One region of the Metabacillus sp. RB-C-LZQ-3-1 genome, then DNA from elsewhere that is predicted to be linked to it. Evidence: predicted binding sites of a transcription regulator. Region 1 holds the regulator's gene; the other holds the start of a gene.

Region 1 (7,372 bases):
TTTCGTATGACATCCCCGGGAATAGGAGCCGAAGCAGGTGCGTCTCTATATAGCTTGCAAGAGATGTATCAAGGGTTCTTTATGGCACCGCATGTAGTGGGACAAGCATTAAAGGGAGCAGTATTTACTTCCGCATTCTTAGAGGAATTGGGTTTAAAGACAAGCCCAATGTGGAACAGTAAAAGGACTGACTTAATACAGTCTGTTCAATTTGATGATCCAGACATGATGGTCGCTTTTTGTCAAGCAATCCAGTATTCATCACCAATTAATTCACATGTAACACCATACCCGAACTATATGCCTGGGTATGAGGATGATGTCATAATGGCAGCAGGAACTTTTATTCAAGGAGCTAGCATCGAGCTGTCTGCTGATGGACCGCTACGGGCACCTTACGTTGCATATGTTCAAGGCGGACTTACATACTCTCATGTGAAAATTGCAGTTTGTTCAGCTGTCGATTCTTTAATAGACAAAAATTTAATCTCGATTGTTAGTTAACTACAAAAATAGATGACGAAACTATGTTATGTAAGCTGACATTTAATTGACACATAATGTTACATAGGTTATAATGAAAACAGTTAACTAAAAGGAGCGAATAACATGAGTGATAATATTCGACGCTCAATGCCCCTATTTCCTATTGGAATTGTTATGCAGCTCACTGATTTATCTGCAAGGCAAATTCGTTATTATGAAGAAAATGAATTGATTTTTCCAGCTAGAACGGAGAGCAATCGAAGATTATTTTCATTTAACGATGTAGATAAATTATTGGAGATTCGTAATTTAATTGAACAGGGTGTCAACTTAGCGGGAATAAAGGAAATTTTCTCCCGTAAAAGCTCACATAAAGAAGAAAAACAAGAGCAACCTAAAACAGTTGAAAAACCTGATTTAAGTGATGCTGAATTACGAAAACTTCTTAAGTCTGAGCTTATGCAGGCGGGTCGTTTTAATCGACCTACATTGAGACATGGTGACATGTCAAGATTTTTCCATTAATATAGTAGCAATGAATAATTGAATATAACTTTTTGAAATTGGAGAGGAGATTTTCAGGGTGGCTAAATATTCAAGAGAAGATATTGTGAGCTTAGTAAAAGAGAATAATGTAAAATACATCCGTTTACAATTTACGGATATTCTTGGAACAATTAAAAACGTTGAAATTCCAGTAAGTCAGCTTGATAAAGCACTTGATAACAAAATGATGTTTGATGGTTCTTCAATTGAAGGTTTTGTCCGTATTGAAGAGTCTGATATGTATTTATATCCTGATTTAGATACATTTGTTATCTTCCCTTGGACTGCTGAAAAAGGAAAAGTAGCTCGTTTTATTTGTGATATCTATAATCCAGATGGAACTCCATTTGCAGGTGACCCACGTAATAATTTACGTCGTATCCTAAGTGAAATGGAAGAGCTTGGATTTACTGATTTTAACTTAGGGCCAGAGCCGGAATTCTTCTTATTTAAATTAGACGAAAAAGGCGAGCCAACACTTGAACTTAATGATAATGGCGGTTACTTTGACTTAGCACCAACGGATCTTGGTGAAAACTGCCGTCGTGATATCGTTCTAGAGCTTGAAGAAATGGGCTTCGAAATTGAAGCTTCTCACCACGAAGTGGCTCCAGGACAACATGAGATTGACTTTAAATATGCTTCTGCAATTAAAGCATGTGATGATATTCAAACATTTAAACTAGTTGTAAAGACAATTGCTCGTAAGCATGGTTTACATGCTACATTTATGCCAAAACCATTATTTGGTGTTAATGGTTCAGGTATGCACTGTAACTTATCTTTATTCAGTAAAGGGGAAAATGCATTCCTTGATCCAAATGGTGATCTGCAATTAAGTGATACTGCAAGACAATTTATCGCAGGAATTATTAAACATGCACCTGCATTTACTGCAGTGACAAACCCAACTGTAAACTCATACAAACGTCTTGTTCCTGGTTATGAAGCACCTTGTTATGTTGCTTGGTCTGCACAAAACAGAAGTCCACTAATTCGTATTCCAGCTTCGCGTGGTTTAAGTACTCGTGTTGAAGTACGTAGTGTTGACCCTGCTGCAAACCCTTATTTAGCAATGAGTGTTTTATTAGCTGCAGGTCTTGATGGGATTAAAAATAATCTTGATGCTCCAAAACCAATTGATCGTAACATTTATGTTATGTCTAAAGAAGAGCGTGTTGAAAATGGAATCGTTGATTTACCGGCAACATTAGCTCAAGCATTAGATTTATTAAAAGCTGACAGCACAATGAAGCATGCTTTAGGTGAACACTTATTTGAGCACTTTATTGAAGCAAAAGAAATCGAGTGGGATATGTTCCGTACACAGGTTCACCCATGGGAAAGAGAGCAATACATGTCAATGTATTAATAGTAAAAAGCCTCGACAAATTGTCGAGGCTTTTTTGCTGCTATAAAAAAAGCTTATCCTTCAATACTTAGTGTACAGTGCGATAAACGCCAATTACTTTTCCTAATATACTAACATTTCGTAAAATAATAGGTTCCATAGTTGAATTTTCAGGTTGCAGGCGAATATAATCTTTTTCCTTAAAAAATCTTTTACATGTTGCCTCATCATCATCTGTCATAGCAACAACAATATCACCGTTGTTTGCTGTTTGCTGCTGGCGAACGATTACTAAATCACCATCTAAAATTCCAGCCTCAATCATACTTTCACCCATAATTTCTAACATGAATACATGTTCATCATCTGAAACATAGCGATCTGGTAAAGGAAAATATTCTTCAACATTTTCGATTGCAGTAATAGGAAGACCTGCTGTTACCTTCCCGATTACTGGAACATTAATGACATTGTTCTTAGGGATATGGGATGTTTCTTCTTCTAAGATTTCGATTGCTCTAGGTTTTGTAGGGTCCCGTCTAATTAATCCTTTTGATTCTAATCTAGCTAAATGACCATGAACTGTGGAGCTTGATGCTAGTCCTACTGCTTCACCAATTTCACGAACGGAAGGTGGGTAACCTTTCTTTTGGACCTCATCTTTTATAAAACTTAAAATATCTTGTTGTCTTTTTGATAGTTTCGTCATCCTTTGTGACACCTCGGATCCTCTAATTTATGTTTATTATAGCATCTTTTACCTATATATACAAACATAAGTTCGAAAAAACACTTGACTAGAACAGTTGTTCGTACTATACTGAGTTTATAAATACGAACAAATATTCTTATGGGGTGTTATTATGAAAAGGGAATCATTATCTTACATACTAGCTTTTTTTGTCGTTCTACTAGCAATAACAGTAGGAATTACTTACACTAATAAAACAGATAGCTTAGAAAATTATCATCAAGTTGAAATTAAAGAAGGCGATAGTCTTTGGACAATTGCTGATCAATTCCAAGAGAATAAAAATATTTCAAAGCAAGAATTTGTCAAATGGGTTCAGGAAAAAAATAATCTTTATTCTACTACAATAAAACCTGGAGACATTGTTTTTGTCCCAGTACAAAAAGAAGAAATTTATCAATTTCATCAGATTGCTAGTGAATAAATAGTAAGATTTTTTGGTTAAGGTGATGTGATAGTTTATGAAGGCGGTTGTTTATTGTCGAGTAAGTACCGAGAAAGATACGCAGGACACGTCAATTGAGAGACAAAAGGAAGAGTTACTATCATTAGCTGCTTCTCATAATATGGACGTGATAAAAGTAATAGAAGATAGACATAGTGGTTATGATGTAGACCGTGATGGAATTATTGAAGCACTTGCATTATTAAAAGATAAGAAGGCATCGGTTCTTCTAGTTCAAGATGATACAAGATTAGGGAGAGGACACGCGAAAATTGCCCTTTTACACGAAATAAAAAAGTTAGAAGCTACAGTATTCACACTAAACGAAAAGGGTGAACCTGAACTATCAGAAACGGATTCAATGGTATTGAATATTTTAGCTGCAGTGGAAGAGTTTCAAAGAAAACTTATCAATTACAAGATTAAAAGAGGGATGAATCGGGCTATTGAGAATGGATTTAAGCCTCAGAATAATTTAAAAAACCAGGATCAAGGTGGAGGTCGTGAGAAGATCGAGGTACCAATTGAAGAAATACTTAAGTTAAGAGATAAAAAGCTAACATTTCATGAAATAGCTGCTACCCTTAGAGGTGTCGGCTTCGAAGTAAGCAAAGCAACAGTTCATAGGAGGTATAAGGAACACGTAGAAAAGCTTCAAATTAATTCAGATGATAGTAATGTTCAATGAGACATTGATGTTCATTCAGTTGTTATTTTCCTCTCAATTTAGTATGATGACATTTGTGGTATTAAACCAAAATATTAAATAATCTAAAACATGATTGTAGTTTCTTATCATTTTGTTGATTAGAATAGTTACTAGTTATGAGAGGAGTACTGATATGTTACCAAAGTCTAAAATAGATCGTATAAATGAATTATCAAAGAAATCAAAAGCAAAAGGCTTAACAGAGAAAGAGAAGACAGAACAACAAGCTTTGCGAAAAGAATATTTACAAGCTTTTCGTTCATCAATGAAAAGTACACTAAAGGGTGTTACAGTTGTTGATCCAAATGGAAATGATGTAACTCCTCAAAAAATTAAAAATGAGAGAAGAAAAGATCTTCATTAATAGCAGGGGGGAGAGATCTATTTCTCCTCTTATTTTTTTAGATAAGCTAGTTTAAAACTCTTTGCACTTAGTTTTAGAGTCTAGCTCCAGCGCCTAGCCTTAGATCGCACAGGATGTGTAAGTGCAATACAGCGAAAGCCTCCAGGGTCTAACGACTTTGTAATAGAAGGCAAAGAACACCTTTTATTACAAAGTGGGGTTATTTGCCCTAGGCTAACCAAGGCGCTCGCGCTTTTCTATGAATTTGTAAATAAGTAGATTCGTTCGACAAAAATAGTGGCTTATCTCTCCAGTTTAAGACAATTATTTCTTTTGATTTCTTATATAATTAGAGAAATAGAATGGTTGGGGAGAGTGAAATGGTGAGACACTATTATATTTATTTAATAGAAGAAGAGTTTGCGAGTCATTACTTTGGACGGGAATCTAAAATCTACCATCTGTTTCAAGACTTTCACTGGACATCAGCTCGTTCAGCTCATGGAAGTACGATCGAAAAACAAATTCATTATATTACAAAACCAATCCCAGCATTATTTATACATCAACTTCTTGGTACGCATTTATCAAACCGTTCGGATTATCAAATGTTCCATCATATACATAAAATTGCTCTTAAAGGAAACGTAGGGAATGCCACTCTCATTGTAAAAAATCGACATCTTGAGCTTTCATCTGATGGAAGTTTTGAAGCAGAAACAATATTCTTTGAAGTATTACGAAAGTTTGATCCTTGTTTTTTAGCTATGGACTTTAAAGGTGAAAGATATGGTTGGTTAAACCCAATAAAAGAAAGAAATTTTGGCTAAAATATAGAGAAATTTAGTTCAAATGTTGTATAATAGCAAAGGATTTAGTACACTGTAAGATAGACAACACGAAGGAGGAAAACCAATGGAATTATGGGTTGTTATTCTAGTAGGCATTCTAGCACTACTTGCTGGAGTTGCACTAGGATTTTTCATTGCGCGTAAATATATGATGAATTACCTAAAGAAAAATCCACCAATTAATGAACAAATGCTGAAAATGATGATGATGCAAATGGGAATGAAACCATCCCAGAAGAAAATCAACCAAATGATGTCTCAAATGAACAAAATGCAAAAATAAAAGAAACGTTGATATAACAAGGTTTTAAGGTTAATCGAAGATGTATTTTTGATAAGTTTTCATAAATAAATTTATCGTAAGTGAATTCCCCTTCGAAACTTTTACTTATTTTTGCTTTATTTCATTAGATCAATCCGAAACCACTTATTTTATTGGAAACGAATCCAATGAATGGTGGTTTTTTTGTATTTTCTGAACAGATACAAAGGAAATAATATATAGCAGTGACCACTCTTGCTTTAACCAGCATACAATATGGAAAACATTGTAGAGGGAGAGTTTAATGTTTGTTACTTTGATATTACCCGTTGTTGTTCCCTACGGTAATCCTGTAACTTTTTTTGACCCAAAGGCACATTATTTAAGAAAAATGGAATTTAATAAATGGATTTTATCTGTTGAGGATCAAAGTCGGGAATATAAACATGTCCCGCTATATATTTATGGAAAAACTGAGAAACATCAAAATACTTTTATTATAGGTGAACAAACTGCTGATTTAAATTTAGTACCGTAAAATTCTACTATTTAAGGAAAAATACTATTTCAAAATGACTGTGGTTTCTTAATTTACTTATTAACGAACTATTGAAGGTTAATTTTTTTAAAAATAAAAAGAGTGAATGCAATCACTCTCCGGAAACCCTCCAAATATAAAGGTCTTCTATTGTACAATTTAACGCTTTTGAAATCGTCATTGCATTGTTGAGGTTCATGACCTTTTTTTCTAAATAGTCATGTAATTGTTCTATTGGAATATTGGTATTAGCCGCTAGAACATCAAGCTCAGTGTTACTTTTGGTTAAAAGTTCTTTAAGGTTACTTTTCTTTGCTTTATATGCTGCCAAATTAGACACCTCACTTCTGATTCAAGCATAGCACAATACTGAATAAATTGATACTTTCTGGAGATACCAAGAACATTTCAGCTGATCAACAAAAATTTTTTTGTTCAAATTTTTTCTTAAATAGAGGGTTTAATAAAAATTAATAGCATCAGGTATATATTAATTGTTAACTCTAAAAAGGAAAGCACCAAAAATGATGCCTTCCTTAACTTACTATTTACTAAACAAATTTCTTACACCATAATAAATTAAGACAAGTGAGAATATTAGAATTGCTAATACACCTATAATTGTTGTGACAGGTTCGATACTTGCTAGAAATGTATCTTCTAAAGGTATTCGAATAAGAGCAAAACCACTGAAAATTGTTGCAAGGAATAAGAAAATCCTACTATTCATGGTATTTCCTCCTTCCTATTAGGTTGTTAGATTATATGTCTAAACTTTAGACAATATTCATATTTAAAGATACTTTTTATGTTAAATTTTGTTTAATGGAAATTAGAGGATGAAGATAAAGGGTTTCATTAAGGAGTCAATTTCGAAGATAATTGGTTATTTGTAAAATAAAAAACAAAAAGCACGTAAAACGTGCTTTCATTTTTATGAACAAACCTGCTTTTTATGTGGATGATCTTCTTTTATATATTGTGTTAATAATACATCAAGCTCCTGGCTATATTTTATTGAAATGTTTGAATTCAGCCCATTTTTTAGGACAATGTCAATTAGCTCGGCTCGTTTCTTTTCAATCATTTG
Region 2 (7,372 bases), on a different contig from region 1:
CCTTCTGACAACGTAATAGATGCGACACCTGTTGAAGTAGCTGAGATGGTTTGTATGTAGTCCGTATGAACACCTTGTTTTTGTAAATGCTGCTTTAATTCACTGCCAAATGCATCATCTCCAACACAGCCAAGTAAGGCAACATCCGCCCCCAGCTTCGCAGCAGCTACCGCTTGATTGGCACCTTTCCCACCCGGGACCGTGAAAAAGTTTTCACCTAGAACCGTTTCGCCTACCCTTGGAATCTGATTTGTCTGTGTCACAAGGTCCATGTTGACGCTGCCTACAACCACAACCTTTGGATTCTTCATTTAAGTATTCTCCCCTTAATATAAAACAGCGCCCTAAAGGCGCTGCTCATTTTATACATGTGGCTCAATTAAGCCATATTTTCCATCTTTACGTTTATAAACAACATTTGTTTTATTCGTTTTCGCATCTGTGTAAACGAAGAAATTATGTCCAAGCATGTCCATTTGAAGAATTGCTTCCTCACTGTCCATCGGCTTAAGATTAAATCGTTTTGTACGAACAACTTCTTCTGATTCTTCCACTTCTTCCTGTGGAATATCTTCAGGCTGATAATTACTAAACACAAACTTTGGAGCACCCTGCTCACGAAGCTTGCGGTTTACTTTTGTTTTATGCTTACGAATTTGACGCTCTAATTTATTGACAACAAGATCGATTGCCGCGTACATGTCTTGATGATTTTCCTCAGCACGTAGCACCAAATCTGTCATTGGAATTGTAACCTCAATTTTAGATTCCTGATCATTGTAATACTTTAAGTTAACATTGACATTTGCGTCAACGGACTCTTCAAAGTATCTCTCAAGCTTACCAATTTTCTTTTCTGCATATTCTCTTAATGCTGGAGTTATTTCAATGTTTTCCCCTCTGACGTTATATCTCATGATTGAACTCCTCCTTTTTGATAAAGCTATGTAGTATTATTTCTATACTTCCCTGCCTGTCTCCTGCATAAACTTGAAAAAAGTTTGTGAGATTTTGAAATAATTTGTAGAAGATTGTAAGTTTGGGTAAAGTTTGTGAAGGTGACTTTAAGGGTATGTAAATAGTTTATGTTGAGTGTTTAGAATAAATGAAAAAACTCGCCCTTAGGTTGGCGAGTTTTTTTAGTGGATGATATATGGTTTCAACTGCTTCTGCATAGACTCTTTCCATGCCAGGTAAGCAGGAAATAAATGATTTTTCACAAATTCTTGATTGGTATCTAAGGAAGTAAATATTGATGAGTCTTCATCTAAAGCTAAGATCACCTGGTCAAACTTCCCCATCTCCTCAACAAGCTCATGTTCATCTTGCAATAGTCAATAGAGTGTTTTATGGGTTGAGTCAACATGATAAAAGGCGGCTAAAATATCTTTAAAAATGCGGTCACCTTCAGTTAGCTCAAGATTTGTAAAGCTTTGAACAACATAGTCAAAGCCTTCCTCAATTGTATTTAAGAGATTGTTATAAAAATGAATCATCTCATAGTGGTCGCTTGTTAAGATTGCCATCATTTTCACCTATTTTCGTTTGTCGTAGAACATACCATCTGATGTAGAGATGTTTTGGTATGGGTTTACGTACTGTTGATTAGAAGTTTTTGTTTTCTTAAGCTGAATCATATCTTGTTGAATAAGCTGCTTTAATTCAGCCATCTTCTTTACGATCACTTCATTCCATTGAACAACTTGTTGAAAGAGTTCCTTTTCATTGATGGAAAATGGAGGGTGAATATCTGGCAAAAGAAGTTCTCTTTGTTCAATTAATGAATTTATTTTTTCTATTCGATCATCCCGTTGATCTTTACCGAATGACTGAGAGACTAACTGAAAAAGCTGTTCCGTCAAAGCATGAACCTTTTCTACTGCACTCACTACGCTTGTCCACCTTGTCGATGCTGTTGCTGACGGGTGATTTGAATAACCTGCTTCCATGTGTCACGAAACTCTACAACTAAGCCTTCCACTTCTTGCAAAATTGAAGGATCATTTTTAACATTTGCTTCAGTTAAACGGTGAATCATATATTCATACATGACCGCCATATTTTGCGAGATATCAAGATCCATATTTAACGTGATCATAAGCTCAGTGATAATTTTTTGTGCCTTTTGAATGTTTGTGTTCTTTTCTTCTATCTTTTTATGTTCAATCGCCAAGCTAGCTTGTTTGATAAATTTGATGCAGCCATTATAGAGCATTAACGTTACTTCACCTGGTGAGGCAGTTGTCACTGCATTTTGTTGGTAGGCTGCGTAAGGATTATTCATTGCCAAAGTAGACACTCCTTTTATTATGCGAATTGCTGCATGAGATAAGACATTTGTTCGTTTGAACGTTGGATCGCTTTTTCCATTGCTGTAAATTGGCGCCAGTAACGGTCTTCTATTTGGATTAGACGGTCTTGGAATCGATCGATTTGATCTTCAACTGAGTTGATATTTCTTCCTATCGTGAATTGGTTATTTACTTTTAAAGAGTTACCAGCTCTTTTTTCAATATTATCAATCGTGTTTTTTATCGTAGAACGTAATCTCTTAGCAATTCCAGTTGTTTCTTCAGTCGTTCCTTCTGCATTAAACAATTGATAGATAGCAGAAGGATTTTCTTGGATTTTTTCTCGTAATTTTGTTTCATCGATGATTAATTTCCCTTTATCTAAGTAATTAGAAGAGGTTTTAATCCCGATCTCCGCTAGTTGCTTAAACCCTTCAATAGTAGAAGCGTTTGTAACAGGAGAATAAAAATCCATTCTCATACTATTTAATCCGCTTGAAAGAATAGAGTCATTCTTTAACAATCCGCTTTTGGCTTTTTCTTCCCAAAGCTCGATTGTTTTGTCTTCCATTTCCTTCTTTTGCTCTTCAGTTAGAGGTTGGTAGTCACGATAGCGTTCTTCCGATATCTTCCCGTTAATTTTTTCAATCACTTCATTGTATTTATTAACAAATTGAACAATTGAATCAAGTATACTGTCTACATCTGTTGATGATGATACGGATACCGGTCCTGAATTTGTTACAGCTTTTGCTGTGTATTCAATTCCATTAATGGTGAATGTATTTGAGCTTTTTTTCATTTCATATCCGTTTACCTTAACGGTTGCGTCCTGTCCATTCTGATCAGCTACTAATGTTTTACCTGAGGTACCACCAAATGTAAAACCAAGGTTGCTCATAAATGTTTGGGTAGCAGCTTCAGACGTTGCATCTCGATCATCTAATGAAATTTCTGCTCCTGAACCTGTTTTGTTGTTCGTAAAAACAAGCGTTTCTTTAAATGTGCCATCAGCAGCTTTAATGTTTTCTTTCATTGCTGTTACACCTAGGCTTGAGGAGTTAATTTTACTGACAACCTGATCTAATGTATCCGTTGCTGATAATTTAATAGAAGCAAATCTATATTCAGTAGCACCTGGATCTTTGACTTTAAACTTTAATTCAATGTCCTGTGCTGTATATCCGCTAATATCTCCTGATGTTTTCCAGCTTGTTGAACTAGCTAAATTTAAAACATCAATTGTTGCTGACACATTTGTTTGTGCGTTAATGGCTTTTGCAGTAACCTTTGACTCATCTGAGCTTGTGACTGACTTTTTCAGAAAAGTTGCTTGTCTTCCTATACTATTTTGATTTACAAAGAGCATATCATCTAACTCTTTTAATAATTTATTCATTTCTCGATAATCATCACGCTGCCACTCTAATGTCTGCTTTTTTTGTGTAAGCTTATCTAGAGGCATACGTTCCGCTTTCATCAAGTCACTTACGATTGTATCAATATCCATTCCGCTGGCTAAGCCGCCAATTCGCATGGCCATTTCATCACCGCCTTAAATCTTTTTATCTACTATTAATCCGATGAACTCAGTCATCGCGGCATATACATCTAGTACTTTTTTAGAAGGAATCTCTCGAACAATTTCTTTTGTTTCATTATCTACAACTGTTACATAGTATTCATTTAGTTTTTCATGCAGCTTGAATTGAATATGTGTGCTTGAGGATTCGATAAAATCGTTGATTCCTTTAACCGCTTTTTCCAGCTGCTCTTTTGATGGTTGATCGAGCGGTAATTGTGTTTGTTGTTCATTATCTAATTTTCTATCGATGTCTTGAGTCATATTTATTCTTGGAAGTGCAGTCTGTGATGTGATGTTTTCAACAGGCATTGTCAACACTCCTATATTTTGTTGTCTATTGTTTTTATCGGACAATTTCAGAAAATGTTAATACTGGTCTATTGGATATTTTACGTAAACTTATCCTAAATGTAACAAAAAGAAAACAAATGTTCGGTATTGTTAAAATGAGGTGATTCTATGGACAATATTAAAACTATTAGTGTTGATAAAAGAAGTATGCTTTTAGCAAGTATTATTGGTGATGGAGAAATAACGAAGATTTATCATGGATCAAGAAGAAAAAATAATAGTTATAGAGAGCATTTTAGTATGAATCAGTTAGAATATCGAATCTGGAAAACAAAGCAATTACGAGAATATTTCTATTTAACCCAACAGAGTAGTTGCTTGAGGTCGAAATCTTTACCACTGTTCACTTCACTATTCCCCTTCTTTTATGATGAAACTGGAGAAAAACATATTCCTATAGACTTATTGAAGTATTGTACTTCATTTTATTTTTTGCTTGTTTTATACCTCGACGATGGATCATTAATCTTAAGTAAACGAATTAATCATAGGTCCAAGAAGATCTATCTTATGCCTGCAATTTCCTTTTATCTTCAATGTTACAAAAAGAATGAATTAGAACTCCTTGGTCATTTTATTTCAGAGCAATTCAAGTATGAGCTTAAACTTAATAAACGCAATGATGGCAACGGGTATATTTTAAAAATGACAAAAACAAAAGATGTATATCGCTTTTTAAATGAAGTTAAATCAACAATAAGTAATTGCGAAAGTATGCGCTATAAATTTGATTGGGAATATCGATTTAATGTAGAAAAGGAAAAATTGCAATTAGATTATCCTAGTTATTCTGTTATTGAAACTGACTCCTCAAGATTTTCAAACTACACAGAAAAGGAAGTAATGGATATAATCAGGTTGAAATTAGAAGGTCAAACAGACCAAGCTATAGCTTATTACCTAAATCGAACTTATTGGTCTGTGGTTTATAAGATAAAAGATTTGCGAAAGAAGGGTTGCTTTCTCGACAATAACTCTTGATTTAAAACACTAGATTATGTAATTAGCACATATAATCTAAATAAAAAATAGGACTCTAGAAAAACTAGAGTCCCATTTATATAAATTAAAAATTAACGAAGAAGTTGAAGAACTCCTTGTGGTTGTTGGTTCGCTTGCTTTGCGACTGTATCTTTCGATTACAGAATAGACTATATCTTCACCCTAAATTTAGGGGCTGGGCACTTCGAATGGCTTTTGCCACCCTACGAATCTCATTGTCATAGTATTTCACCTTAGACAGTGCATTCTAGTCGTTGAACCTTCTCCAGAGTTTCCTCACAGGAACTTGGCTGCTGATTATCCATTGTTTCATCTGCATCATTTTCACACCTTCACGCCTACCGTTTCCAGTTACGTTGTGGTTGATGAAGCTTTAGGAAGTTCCAGCAATTCACCCAGTTATACTCTAGCTCGTTACCAAGCTAGACGCCCTTCAAATCATTATCTCAAGAGTTGTAAAACTCCTTGAGGCATTTGATTTGATTGAGCCAACATTGCTTGTGCTGCTTGAGAAAGAATAGAATTCTTTGTTTGTTCCATCATTTCTTTCGCCATCGTGCGAACATTTGCTTTCACAAATGACCAGACTATATCTTCACCCTCTAGCATTCTAGTAGGGGTCGGGCACTTCGGATTCACAATGCTGATGGACATTGTTTCACCTATGGATTTCATCACCTTGAGCTTAGCCTTTAGGTGGTCTATCCTAGTCGTTGAACCTTCTCCACTCTTTCGAGACAGGAGCTTGGCTGCTGATTGCCCAATCTTTTCTTTTTTCAAACATTCACGCTTGTCGTTGCCAACTACGTTTTAGTAAGAAAAGCTCTAAGGGGTTTCCAGCAATTCACCCGATTATGATCTCTAGCCGTTACCAGCTAGGACGACTGTGCTTGTCACTGCTTATGCAGCTAAAGCATAATCTACGTCACGGATACGAGATTCCGCAGCTGTTAGGTTTTCAGAAGATGTACCTAGGTTGTTAATAGTATGTTCTAAGCGATTTTGGAATGCACCTAGTTTAGAGCGTTCTGCAGAAACGTTTTTTATTGCATCATCAATCGTTGAAATAGCAGAAGAGGCACCACTCTGTGTAGATACATCTACATTGTCAATATGCAAATCAGCTGTCTTCATTGAACTGATACCAACATTAATAGTCTGGTTTGAGTTAGAACCAATCTGGAAAGTCAAAGCATCTGATGGGGTACCTGTAGTGTTAGCATCTTTTCTAGTAACAAGAGTGAAGGAATCCCCTACTTTGATTTTAGTAGAATCTACATCTACATCAATACCACCACCAACAGTAATTGTGTCTGCAGCAGCACCACTTGCAGTGAAAGTAGCTTCTGCAGATTCAACGCCTGTTGATTCTGGAGTTATGGTGTAAGAATAAGTATCTGTACTAGCATCATACTTGGTAACCTTAACTGTAAATGTATCATCTGCTGTTACAACTGCAGCAGTAGTTGCATCACTATCAGGAGCAGTAGCTGTATTAATCGCAACAGTGAAATCACCTGTTTTACTTGTTACAGTTGCACTTTCTGCTTTAAAAGAATAATCGTCCAAATCACCATTTAATAGTTTTTTTGTATTGAACTCAGTGTTATTTGCTATTCTGTCAACCTCGTCTTTTAACTGTTGAACTTCCTTTTGAAGCTCTGCTCGGTCATCAGCAGTGTTGGTGTCATTCGTAGATTGAACAGCTAATTCGCGCATACGTTGAAGGATGCTGTGTGTTTCATTTAACGCACCTTCAGCTGTTTGAATTAAAGAAATACCATCTTGAGCATTTTTAGAAGCCATATCTAATCCGCGGATTTGCCCACGCATTTTTTCAGAGATCGCTAGACCTGCAGCATCATCACCAGCACGGTTAATACGAAGACCTGAAGATAATTTCTCCATAGATTTAGATTGTGCACCTGATGCACTGTTCAACTGACGATACGTGTTAAGTGCAGCAATATTATGATTAATTCTCATCTTAAAAATTCCTCCTTGAATTTTGCTTCATTCACATCCTTGTGAATGAAAGTTTATATTTTAGAAAGAAGCACTTCTTGTCGGCCGCCATTCAGTACTTCTCCCCTACACTATTATTATCGTCAGTGGTTAAAATTGTTTAATAGTTTTTATAAAA

Evidence for each region. The regulator LexA, encoded in region 1, represses DNA repair genes until DNA is damaged. The targets are predictions, from matches to a motif close to CGAACATATGTTCG.
Region 2: the regulator LexA is predicted to act here: its motif matches at 4,298-4,311, upstream of AC4GZ8_RS13300 (DNA endonuclease).

Annotation. Positions count from the first base shown of each region.
Region 1 is NZ_JBZFLI010000002.1:124,955-132,326, forward strand. Features, by position in the region: gene AC4GZ8_RS03965 (methionine gamma-lyase family protein) at 1-504, shown strand, start outside; gene AC4GZ8_RS03970 (MerR family transcriptional regulator) at 610-1,011, shown strand; gene glnA (type I glutamate--ammonia ligase) at 1,070-2,404, shown strand; gene lexA (transcriptional repressor LexA) at 2,472-3,092, opposite strand; gene yneA (cell division suppressor protein YneA) at 3,247-3,558, shown strand; gene AC4GZ8_RS03990 (YneB family resolvase-like protein) at 3,596-4,267, shown strand; gene AC4GZ8_RS03995 (DUF896 domain-containing protein) at 4,422-4,652, shown strand; gene sirA (sporulation inhibitor of replication protein SirA) at 5,012-5,461, shown strand; gene AC4GZ8_RS04005 (YneF family protein) at 5,547-5,765, shown strand; gene AC4GZ8_RS04010 (hypothetical protein) at 6,049-6,282, shown strand; gene AC4GZ8_RS04015 (helix-turn-helix domain-containing protein) at 6,395-6,613, opposite strand; gene AC4GZ8_RS04020 (hypothetical protein) at 6,827-7,012, opposite strand; gene AC4GZ8_RS04025 (aspartyl-phosphate phosphatase Spo0E family protein) at 7,217-7,372, opposite strand, start outside.
Region 2 is NZ_JBZFLI010000007.1:118,925-126,296, reverse strand. Features, by position in the region: gene rbsK (ribokinase) at 1-311, opposite strand, end outside; gene hpf (ribosome hibernation-promoting factor, HPF/YfiA family) at 363-917, opposite strand; gene AC4GZ8_RS13330 (hypothetical protein) at 1,140-1,283, opposite strand; gene AC4GZ8_RS13325 (DUF8042 domain-containing protein) at 1,335-1,526, opposite strand; gene fliT (flagellar protein FliT) at 1,536-1,889, opposite strand; gene fliS (flagellar export chaperone FliS) at 1,889-2,290, opposite strand; gene AC4GZ8_RS13310 (flagellar hook-associated protein 2) at 2,308-3,834, opposite strand; gene flaG (flagellar protein FlaG) at 3,847-4,185, opposite strand; gene AC4GZ8_RS13300 (DNA endonuclease) at 4,336-5,208, shown strand; gene AC4GZ8_RS13295 (flagellin) at 5,671-6,009, opposite strand; gene AC4GZ8_RS13290 (flagellin N-terminal helical domain-containing protein) at 6,130-7,215, opposite strand.